2 regions of the Cytobacillus pseudoceanisediminis genome follow, and region 2 is predicted to be linked to the other one. Evidence: predicted binding sites of a transcription regulator. Region 2 holds the regulator's gene; the other holds the start of a gene.
What was found. The regulator LexA, encoded in region 2, represses DNA repair genes until DNA is damaged. The targets are predictions, from matches to a motif close to CGAACATATGTTCG.

Region 1 (5,127 bases), on a different replicon from region 2:
CAACATCATTTTGTAAAATACATAAGCAACAACCCCGAAGATTGCCATTACGATAAGTTCAATCATTTATTAGTCACCTTCCAATTTTTAGAACGGCTACCTTTCCGCCAAATGCCTATCTGTTTTCCGTAATTAAGCTTAATTAGAAAATAGTGGTCAAAATTTAGATGAAGTTTTGTTTTTTTCCAAAAACCAAATATGAAAATAAAAACCAGTGTGGGAATTGCTGAAATAAGAGCAGCTATCCCACCGACGATAAAATGCGGGAATATGTTAAAGACTATGGGGATATATGTATATAAAATGGCCCCGCCAATGATGAGGTAGATAAGTTGCCTTATAGAGATAAAGCCTAGTATTGTTTTTTGTTCAGAGGACATATCAATTGGAACAGTTTCTTTTCTCAAATGAGCACCTTCTTTAAAAATCTACCCCTCTAATAATTTAGAGGGGTATGAGTTTTTCTATTTGAATTTCTAATTAGGATCCGAATCCTGCAAACCAACCAGCAATAGTCGTTGCTTTAACAATAATGAAAATTCCAAGTCCAGCCATTAAGATTCCAATAAAGCCCTGCGTTCGGGCCTGTGGATTTCCGCCCTGAGCAGCTGAGAGTCTCATACCCGCGAATAATAGGCATCCAATAACCCAGAATCCACCTACAGCTGTAATAAAGTAAACAATGTTAGCAAGATCGGTGTAAATTTTACTGTTTTGCAAATTTCCCTGAGGGGTAATACCGGATTTTTTCCAAGCTGCTGCGGCTTCCTCTGGAGAGAAAAGAAGTAAAGAAAAGGCAAATACTGCAGTTAACGCTACAAATGGAAATAATTTTTTCATAGACTTTTTCATGGTTCCACCTCCTTCGAGGAACAAAAAAAGCCCCGAAGAAGCTAAGAGCTGCAGATACAAAAAGTATCTGCTCTTAGTTCTTCGGGGCTTTCCCGTTGGTTTAATTTATATATCATCATAATAATGTAAATATTGGATATGGTCAAGCCTTTATTCCTGTTTTTTGAAGGGCCTATTGCTCCGTGAAATCCTAAATTATGGTACCAACTTTAATAAGGATTATAAGTTTCTATAACGAGCAACAATATTTTCTATTACGTTGGTTAAATTTCCAGTTCTATATTTCTGTATAAAGTCGCTATAAAGAATTCTTAGCACCTGGTTAACTGTAAATGATTTGTTTTCCCCTAATTCTGCTATATCACTTAAAATTACTTCCAGTCGTAAGGCTTCTTTTCTTCTGATGGTACATTCAAATATACGCTCTTTTCCTTTAGATGTATTACGGTTATATGTTTTATTCCCACCTTCATAGCTATTCACCTTTAACGAGTGTTCACTCCTTATATCTAATTCATGATAAAGATCATATGGATTGTTTCGTTGTTTTGCTTGATACAAAAAATCGTCAAGGAGTAAACTTATTAGATCTCTTTGCGTGAATTTACACTCCATGGCTTCAGATACATCATTGCAAAATAGTTCTCCCCTTAAGTATTCAGATGCAGGCACAGAAAAAGAGTATTGAAGTTCTTGAGATTTATATAAGCTTCTACCCAGATTAAAAATTAACTTATCAATCAATCCACTTGGTTGATAAGATAAATCGTCAAGTTCTTCTTCATATATTTCATATTGACCATATCTGGTTTTATTCATAACAATAACCTTCTTTCAATGGTTAGCATGAAACTTATAATCCTGTAGGCAGCCTCTTTTAGACTACAATCCCATTTAACTTTATAATCAAAAAGCTGATCATGGTAATGAACTTCAAGTTTTGCAGGATAAGGTTTCCCTTTTGGATTGTAATAACAGGGAGGAAAATGATGCTCTTCCTTGAGCGCCTTCTTGATTAACAAAGTGCAATAAGGAGTCGGTTCCAGGCCACGCATTTTAGCAAGCCTTTTAATTAATACCCTCTCTTCGTCATTGAATGGTATCTTCACATCTTTCTTTTTATCGCATCTTTCTTTTCTGCCCTCAGCCTTCGTTACAGGCTTTTTCCGAACATTGGGTGTATGAGTTACGGATAGCTTGTTTTTATTTTTGTTATCAAAAATTGGATTGATTGCTTTCAATATACTCCCCCTCTTCTAAAAGAGCCCCTCTCTCCTCTTTTATCCCAGTGTCAAAATGTTAAATAGTTATATTGTTAATCTATTCATCTAGTGGAGAGTATAGTACGTTTAGAATTTATTAATTTGGACAAACTAAAAATTAACGAACGAAATAAGAGGGCAGGTGGGGAATATATGGCTTCTAAAAAGGATAAAAAAACATTGCTGAAGGAATTAGGGAAGGCAGCAAAAAAATCTAAAGCTGTGACGAAAGTAAAAGTGAAGTGATTTTAGCAGATTTTAAACTCAAGCTGGTAAAGTAGTAAAATATGAAGAGATTATTTTTCTTGAATATAAACAAGCTTATATGCTATTACTTATAGTGCAACAATAAATTGATGATTCCAAATTTTTCTAGAGGTGACCAAAATGAATAAAACAGAACTTGTAAATGCAGTTGCTGAACGTAGTGAGCTTTCCAAAAAGGATGCTTCAAAAGCTGTTGATGCAGTATTTGAAGCAGTTACTAATGTATTAAAAGAAGGGAAAAAGCCCAATTTTTAGGTTTTGGTAACTTTGAGGTTCGTGAAAGAGCCGCTCGTAAAGGGCGTAATCCGCAAACTGGTGAAGAAATTGAAATTGCTGCGAGTAAAGTACCAGCATTTTCTCCAGGTAAAGCACTGAAAGATGCAGTGAAAAACAGTTAAATAACTGGTTCTAAATTTAGTAAAGCCCTTCTTAAGGGCTTTTACTATTTAAATCGCTTATACAGGTAAAACTCCATTAGTTCCTGGACCCTATTTCGAATTCTTGGATTCGTCTCATCAATAAGTTCCAAGTATGGTTGTTTAAGTTTGAAGGAACCTTTATCAAATAATATTCGATCCCTTTCGAGAATGGTAAGGAGCATCGGGAGATACATAGCTTGCTCTAAAATATCCCGGTCTTTTTCTGGAATCCTGGTCATTTTTATATCCTCTCAACAGCCGTAATTTCGTGAATAGATATCCTTAATAACTCACCATTAGATTCTAAGAGTAAATATTTATTAGCATATCCACTTTATCTACGATTCCGGTTCTAAACATAAAAAACCCGTCTTTCCAAATCGTCACTTTAATTGGGATGGTACACTTTAAGGATTCCATGACAATATAACCTATTTCCTCAAATTCATGTGCATCCAACTGAGGCTTTTTTTGCTTTTTGTCGTCGATTGTTATTCGATTAAGCATGGCCCTATGCTCTGGCATAAAATGAGCTGGCTGCCATTTAATTTTTCCTCTGTCACGGATCATCTATTCTCATCTCCTTATATCAATAATTATACAAACATTCGTTCTTAAATCAACTTGAAAACGAACATTAGTTCCCTTATTATTATGTAAAAAGGAGCTGATAATACATGAAATGCTTGTTTAATTTCTCAAGGGAAAATAAAATACCGATTGATCTAATTTATATGAATGATGCAGGGAAACTCACACATAGGGCAGTGGTTGTAAGGAGTTATACTAGCGAAGTTGTTCTTACATTGGATGTTGGGAAGCAGCAACTTAGGACTTTTAAATGTTCAAATATCTTATCAGCTGCCAAACAACGAAAGGGATGGAAAGTTGCCAATAACATTTAATTTTGTTTGTTCAGTTTTTGATGTAAAAGGAAAAGTCCCTTGAGAACTCAACTCAAAGGACTTTTTTATAGCTTAAATAATATTTTTTAAAATAATTTTTTTATATGTGGTAAGCGGTTTTTGATAAATAAGTCATCAATCCCCTTAGCTTCATCTTCATTCCATAAAACAAGGTTTGCTCTATAGCCTTCTTCTTTTAGACCTTTCGCACATTCCATCAAGTGTTTCTTTACATATACATTGGAAACGGCATCAGCATCAAAGCAAATATTTACTTGTTCCACACCCATTTCCTTTAATACAGGAAGGGCTAGACGCCATGCTCCTGCTCCCGGAAGTGCTAAGAAGATATCACCTATATCATCAATTTCTAATGGATTATATAGTTTCCCAATACAATCTGATGCTATGTCGCATTTTAAAGGACCTTCAGATAACCATACAGTTCTTGCTTTTAGACTAACCCCTTCTTTCCATTCCTTTAACTTAGAAGTAGGTACTGCAACATGAATGGGGGCTGGATTACCTGAACCTGTTCCTTCTGGTTTCTTTGCTGAACTAAATGTGTGGCATCTCAATCCGTAACGATTGAGGTAGCCACTGCCCATTTCGGGTACGATAGGTAAACCTTTGAAGTAATCTCTGGCTTTTCCCCCGCCTCACACGGTACGTGCGACTTTCACCGCATACCGCGTTCCATCGAAATACTTCTAATATGGACTAATGCATCAAAGCTACTCACTCTCAAAATCCATTAAAGGCTTTATTTGTTAGGCGACTATGGGTTGTAGTTTCAGCAGTTTTCTCAAAACATTGATTTTATCAATTTGTTTTAAGGAAAGGTTCTCTAAGTTTATATATCGTTTTATCGTTTCCTCCTTTGTTGCGTGAATCAAAGTGTGAACGAAGTTGGATACAATAATAAGGTTGCTATATTTATCAGTTCCACCTGAGTTTCTAGGCTTCTTGTGATGAGTATGCATCCTACCGATAGTTAGAGGTTGACCGCTAATAGCACATTTACCATTTTGCGCTACGAACAGTGATATACGGTTATCGTTAAATTCAACTGACTCATTTATTACAGGATTTTTCAGAAGATAGACAAGCATTTCACTATCCACTGCTTTCAGACTGTTATGGATAGCTGCTCTTCCCTCTTTAGTAAAGTTATTGATATCTTTTCTAAAGTTTTTAGGTATTTCTAATTTAATACCTGCAATTGGAAAGATAGGCTTACCATCAATAAATATCTTCTTGAATTTATATTGTCCGTATAACTTATTGTACGTTTTGCTTTCAGTCCCAACATTAGAGCTTTGGCTTTTTAATCTATTGTGTATGACCTTAGAGAGCGCAAAATTCATTCTTACAAAGGTGATGTTTACTCTTGTTGCTGCTTTGTAGTAATTGTGATATCCC
Region 2 (5,127 bases):
GAACTCTTTAATGTCATTCATGGAAACATCATAGCCAGAAAGATGAAGAAGGCTGTATAAAAGCATGGAGCCATGTCCAGCAGAAAGGACGAAACGGTCACGGTTGAACCATTCAGGATTTTTCGGGTTATGGTTCATGAAGCGTGTCCAAAGCGTATAAGCCATTGGCGCTGCACCCATCGGCATCCCCGGATGGCCGGAATTCGCCTTTTCAATGGCGTCGATTGATAAAGTACGAATGGAACTGATGGATAGTTCATCTGTGTGATTAAACATTCAATACATCCTTTCGAGTAGTAATTCTTTACTCTTTTAATATTATCGGGTGTCCTTTTTTTCACAACCAATAGGGTCAGGAAAAGGACAAAAAAGCCGGTTTGTTACTATATTGACACAAAAAGACCCGGCGTATGTAAAAAAAGCGGAGATAGCCGGTAATAGAAGTCATCTCCGCTTTCTATTAAAAGAAGGAATACAGCATTGTGTATCCCTTGCAATTATAATATTAGTGAAGGCGGTTTTTGTTTTGGAAGTCTTTTAGCTTTTTTGGAGTTACGTCATTTCCTTTCGGGTCAACGATTGTAACACCTTTAAGCGTGTTCAGCATGCCAGAGCGAAAAGTCTCCAAATACTCTTTACGGAGAGAAGTCTGTTCTTTTGCTTCTGCTTCTGTTAAACCTGATTCCTTTGCCTTCTTTGCCAGTTCATTAATTCGGGCAAGTTTTTGTTTTGGCAGCATATATTAAAGCTCCTTTATATCAAAAGTTTACCTTTGGATATTCTGATAGAAGTTTTTATTATACAATAGCTTCAGATATGGAACAATACTGAAACTCAACTGCCATCATACTAAAAAAGAACACTTTTGACAAGAAAAGTGCTCTATTCAGCAAGTGATTCCATATACTCTTTATACCTTCTGTGGACTGTTGCTTTTGAGATATTATAGCCAAAGCCTCTGAGTGTTGCAGCAATCTCTGCAAATGTTAACTCGTTTTTCCTTAGCCGGACAATTTCCTCTATCGGCACCTCTATTCTTTCCCTGCCGCCATTTGTTCCCTGATTGCTTAAGTTCTTCTCGGGGCGGTATCCCTTATCAACAGCCCGCTGCATGCCGCGTCTAATTTTGATGTTATGAAGCTTTCTCTGATATTCTTCTACCATCCCAACAATGTTCAGCACCATCGAATCTGATTCCGAAAGCTCGAGCTGGCCGTTATTCGAAATGCTGTACAGCTGAACTTCTTCCTTTAGGATGCAATGGAGTATCGCTATCTTTGCATTACCCCGCCCCAGCCTGGTTTCATCCTGAATGAGGACAACCTTGATATCCTTTTCTTTAATTAAGTCTAAAAGCTCCAATATACCGTCTCTTTCAAGGTCATATCCACTGGCCTGTTCGCGTATCACCTTGACTACTTCAAAATCATGCTTTTTCGCCAGATTCACCAGCTCTTCTTCCTGTCTTGAAAGGGACGTTTCCTGAGTATCCTTTGTTGTACTAACCCTGCAGTAAATAATTGCTTTCATAACTTCTCCTTATTCGTAAAAGTCTGAACTGGCAAGCTCTTTATAAGGCTCGTCATCCAGTGCTTTTACTGGAATAACAATTTCATCGCCCGGAAAAATCCTGCCTGCCGCTATCTCATTATTTTGTTCGACCCAATTAATAAATTGATCTGTAGACAGCGAATGTTCAGCCGAAAAACTCTCAGCAATTTCCCATAAAGAGTCACCTTCTGCAACAGTGACTTTCATAAACTTTTCCGTATCAGGTGTCTCTATCTGAATGAGCATAATAAACGATGCTGTCAGGCTTAAAACGAAGAGAATAATAGCATAAGAATATGATTTCCACAATTTTTTCAGCATGATATACCACCTCTAAAAGAATGTATGTTCGCATTTGATGTTTTTATTATAGACCGAACATTTGTTTTGTGTCAATAAAAATTCGAACTTATGTTTGTATCATATGGTAATTGATGCTATAATTGAGACAACAAAAACATACGAGGTGCGTAAAGATGGTGAAATTATCAAAAAGGCAGCAAGATATATTAGAGTTTATTAAAGAGGAAGTTAAATTGAGAGGCTATCCGCCTTCTGTAAGGGAAATCGGGGAAGCAGTCGGCCTGGCTTCAAGCTCAACAGTTCACGGCCATCTCGCCCGTCTTGAAAGCAAAGGGCTGATCCGCAGAGATCCTACTAAACCGCGCGCCATTGAAATTTTAGATCTGGACGAGTCTTCTCACATCCCTAAGGTCAGTGCAGTCAATGTTCCGATCGTCGGTAAAGTAACTGCAGGGCAGCCGATAACAGCCATTGAAAATGTTGAAGAATACTTCCCTCTTCCAGAAAGAATGGCACCAGCTGATGAGCATGTATTCATGCTTGAAATCATGGGGGAAAGTATGATTGAAGCCGGAATCCTTGATGGCGACTATGTCATCGTCAAACAGCAGAGCACTGCTAATAATGGAGATATCGTGGTTGCCATGACAGAGGAAGATGAAGCAACTGTCAAAAGATTCTTTAAAGAAAAAGACTATATCCGGCTTCAGCCGGAAAACTCTACAATGGAACCTATCATCCTTCGAAATGTTTCCATCCTTGGCAAAGTTATAGGTGTATACCGCCATATGCATTAATAGAATGATAAAAAGCAGGCAGCCACTGCCTGCTTTTTATTTTTCCAATTTTAAGAAGGTTATCAGTTCCTATTACCTGATGCTATTAGCGAAATCATACGAAAGTAACTGATACCTTTTCTGTTGGTACTAAGTTGCAGTCATGTATGACTATTTTATTATTCAGAAAATTCGGTATTTTTATGCATATTATTTTATAGCCACTTTCTATATAATGGTAATACACCGAGAATCAACCTAAGGTCGCTTGTCCAAAATCTCGACTTTAGGAGTGTGAAGAAAAAATGTTTTTGAACATTACCTTCGCTTTGTTGATTGGTGGGCTGGTCGGTGTCGTTGGACATATTCGGAAAGAAGGCAAAATGGTAAAACCCAGAAGGACAAAAAAATTCATCTATCTGGGGGTCTTTGAAGAAGTAATCATGGGGGCTTTAGCGGCTGTTTTTTTGGTCGTATCTTCAGATCCTGACTCTGCCTTAAAGGTAGTGCTCCTTGCGGTAATTGCAGGATTTGGAGGAGATGCACTGCTGACATGTCTCGATTTCCTAAAGATCAGACATAAAGAATAGAGAGATGCAGGGAAATACAAATTAGTTAAAACCTCGTTCACTTAGAAACGGGGTTTTTGTATTTTAGCTATGTAAAAACCCCTGCTCATGCAAACAGAGTGTTTTCGAATTTTTAAAGTAATTGCTCATGTAGTGTTCGTTGCTCCAAGGGATGTACCTGCGTACGAAACATAAATACTAATCCTTGCCGTTAGAAATCCTCTTTAACTATTTTTTCAAAACTGCTCCTTCTGCTGAACCAATGGGCAATTAAGTATAGTGAAACTAAGATAAAAAAGGAATAAGCAAAGGCCCAAAGGATTTTTTTATATAAGTGCAGCATTGGTGTTTTATATCTTTCACAAACCCTTGAAAACAGGACTAAACCGGCTAGCAACCATATTTATTCTTATCTTAGCTTTAGGGAATATTGTGACTGGCTTTATACCAGCAGATATAAATCTATTTTGGCATTCAATAGCAGCTCAACTTGACATGATAACTGTTTTGCCCGGTCTTTGGCTATACGCAAAATCTTTAGAAATTGGAAAACGCTGGACTCAATACTGTTTAGTTACATTACTAGTCATAGTCACACTCAATATGTTAATAATTTTCATCCCTATGCACGCCGGTCTATTGCAAAGGTTATTCTATTTAGTGATTTTCATATGGGGCACTGTACTGGCGTTTATTTTAAGTAAATGATTTGTTGCCACGCCTTTATCGCCTGAGCTCTTAATTCTTATTCTTAATTTACGCCCCCTGCCTTGGTTAAATTAGTCGTCTAACACAGAATCCTTACTCTTAATATTTCTCGGGGGGAACCTAGATATTTCAACTCGTTACACCAGACCTTTTTTAAACCAAAATATATATATCTTTACAACATAAAGAAGAATCATGTTGGTAATTAATCCAAAGAACCAGTTCCAGTGAATATAGTGATACAATGAACTAAATTTTTCGAGAAGATAGGAGTAAGTTGTTATCCCCATTGAAAATAGTAAGTAGTACAAAAATGTTCTTCTTGTCCCTTTTTCTTTTGGATAAAAAAGTATAAAAAACACCGCAATTGTAGGATAAACAATATAATGCAATGAAAAGCTCATATTTGTCGCTTTATTAAATTCTCTATACGGAAACTCAACTAATCCAAATACCAATTGTATATATTCATGTATCCATGCTATTGCTTGAACAAGTATAAAGGTTATCCAAGCTAACCTTTTACTTTCGGTTGGGATGTATCTTAACAACAAGTACAATGATAAAATCTACGAACATATTAAAATCAGGACTTCTCTGGTCATTTTAAGTCCACCAAAATTAATCTTTTAGAAAACCATCGATAAAATTTATCATTTATATATAGAGAAATCATTACTGTTACTAGTGTCCAATACCATTTCCATTCGTGGTACTCAACCAGTTTGGTTTTAGATTCTAATACAGCCTCTAAGAAGGTAAAAAATCCAGCAAAGAAAACATAATACAATAGTGAGCCAAACCCTTTTTTCTTCCTTGGAAAATACAAACTAAAAATAATGGCGACTACCGGGAATAGGAAGAACTCAAAGGAAAAACTAGTCCTATTATATAAATTTGCCTTAGGGTACAATTGAATCGGATATTCAATCCAACCCATTTCTACTGCTATTAAACCGGCTGGCCATGTAATGACCTGCAGAAATAAAAAGATAACCCACGCTTCTCTAACCTTGTCTCTCGGCACTAGAAGCTTGAGGCACATGATACTTAGTATTAATACCCCCAATATAATCCATCTTTCAAGATTCATTTAAGTCACCTTTCATTGGAATTATTTAATACTATTTGTTCACATAATTTAAAAAATCGATACTTAAAATTTCATCATGCTGCCATTTGTTTGGCTTCATATTTTTGAAGTCTGGGCCATGTTATTT

Region 1: the regulator LexA is predicted to act here: its motif matches at 3,432-3,445, upstream of M5V91_RS30165 (YolD-like family protein).

The regions. Positions count from the first base shown of each region.
Region 1 covers NZ_CP097350.1:332,810-337,936, forward strand. The annotation lists gene M5V91_RS30130 (hypothetical protein) at 1-66, opposite strand, end outside; gene M5V91_RS30135 (PrgI family mobile element protein) at 63-407, opposite strand; gene M5V91_RS30140 (pilin) at 481-852, opposite strand; gene M5V91_RS30145 (hypothetical protein) at 1,072-1,671, opposite strand; gene M5V91_RS30150 (hypothetical protein) at 1,668-2,093, opposite strand; partial or broken gene hbs (non-specific DNA-binding protein Hbs) at 2,502-2,779, shown strand; gene M5V91_RS30160 (YhjD family protein) at 2,824-3,039, opposite strand; gene M5V91_RS30165 (YolD-like family protein) at 3,104-3,370, opposite strand; gene M5V91_RS30170 (DUF3854 domain-containing protein) at 3,792-4,313, opposite strand; gene ltrA (group II intron reverse transcriptase/maturase) at 4,476-5,127, opposite strand, start outside.
Region 2 covers NZ_CP097349.1:2,066,324-2,071,450, forward strand. The annotation lists gene tkt (transketolase) at 1-276, opposite strand, end outside; gene M5V91_RS11105 (DUF896 domain-containing protein) at 506-739, opposite strand; gene M5V91_RS11110 (YneB family resolvase-like protein) at 883-1,530, opposite strand; gene yneA (cell division suppressor protein YneA) at 1,540-1,872, opposite strand; gene lexA (transcriptional repressor LexA) at 2,028-2,651, shown strand; gene M5V91_RS11125 (DUF4257 domain-containing protein) at 2,936-3,220, shown strand; gene M5V91_RS30440 (CBO0543 family protein) at 4,045-4,467, opposite strand; gene M5V91_RS11130 (CBO0543 family protein) at 4,509-5,000, opposite strand; gene M5V91_RS11135 (HNH endonuclease) at 5,122-5,127, opposite strand, start outside.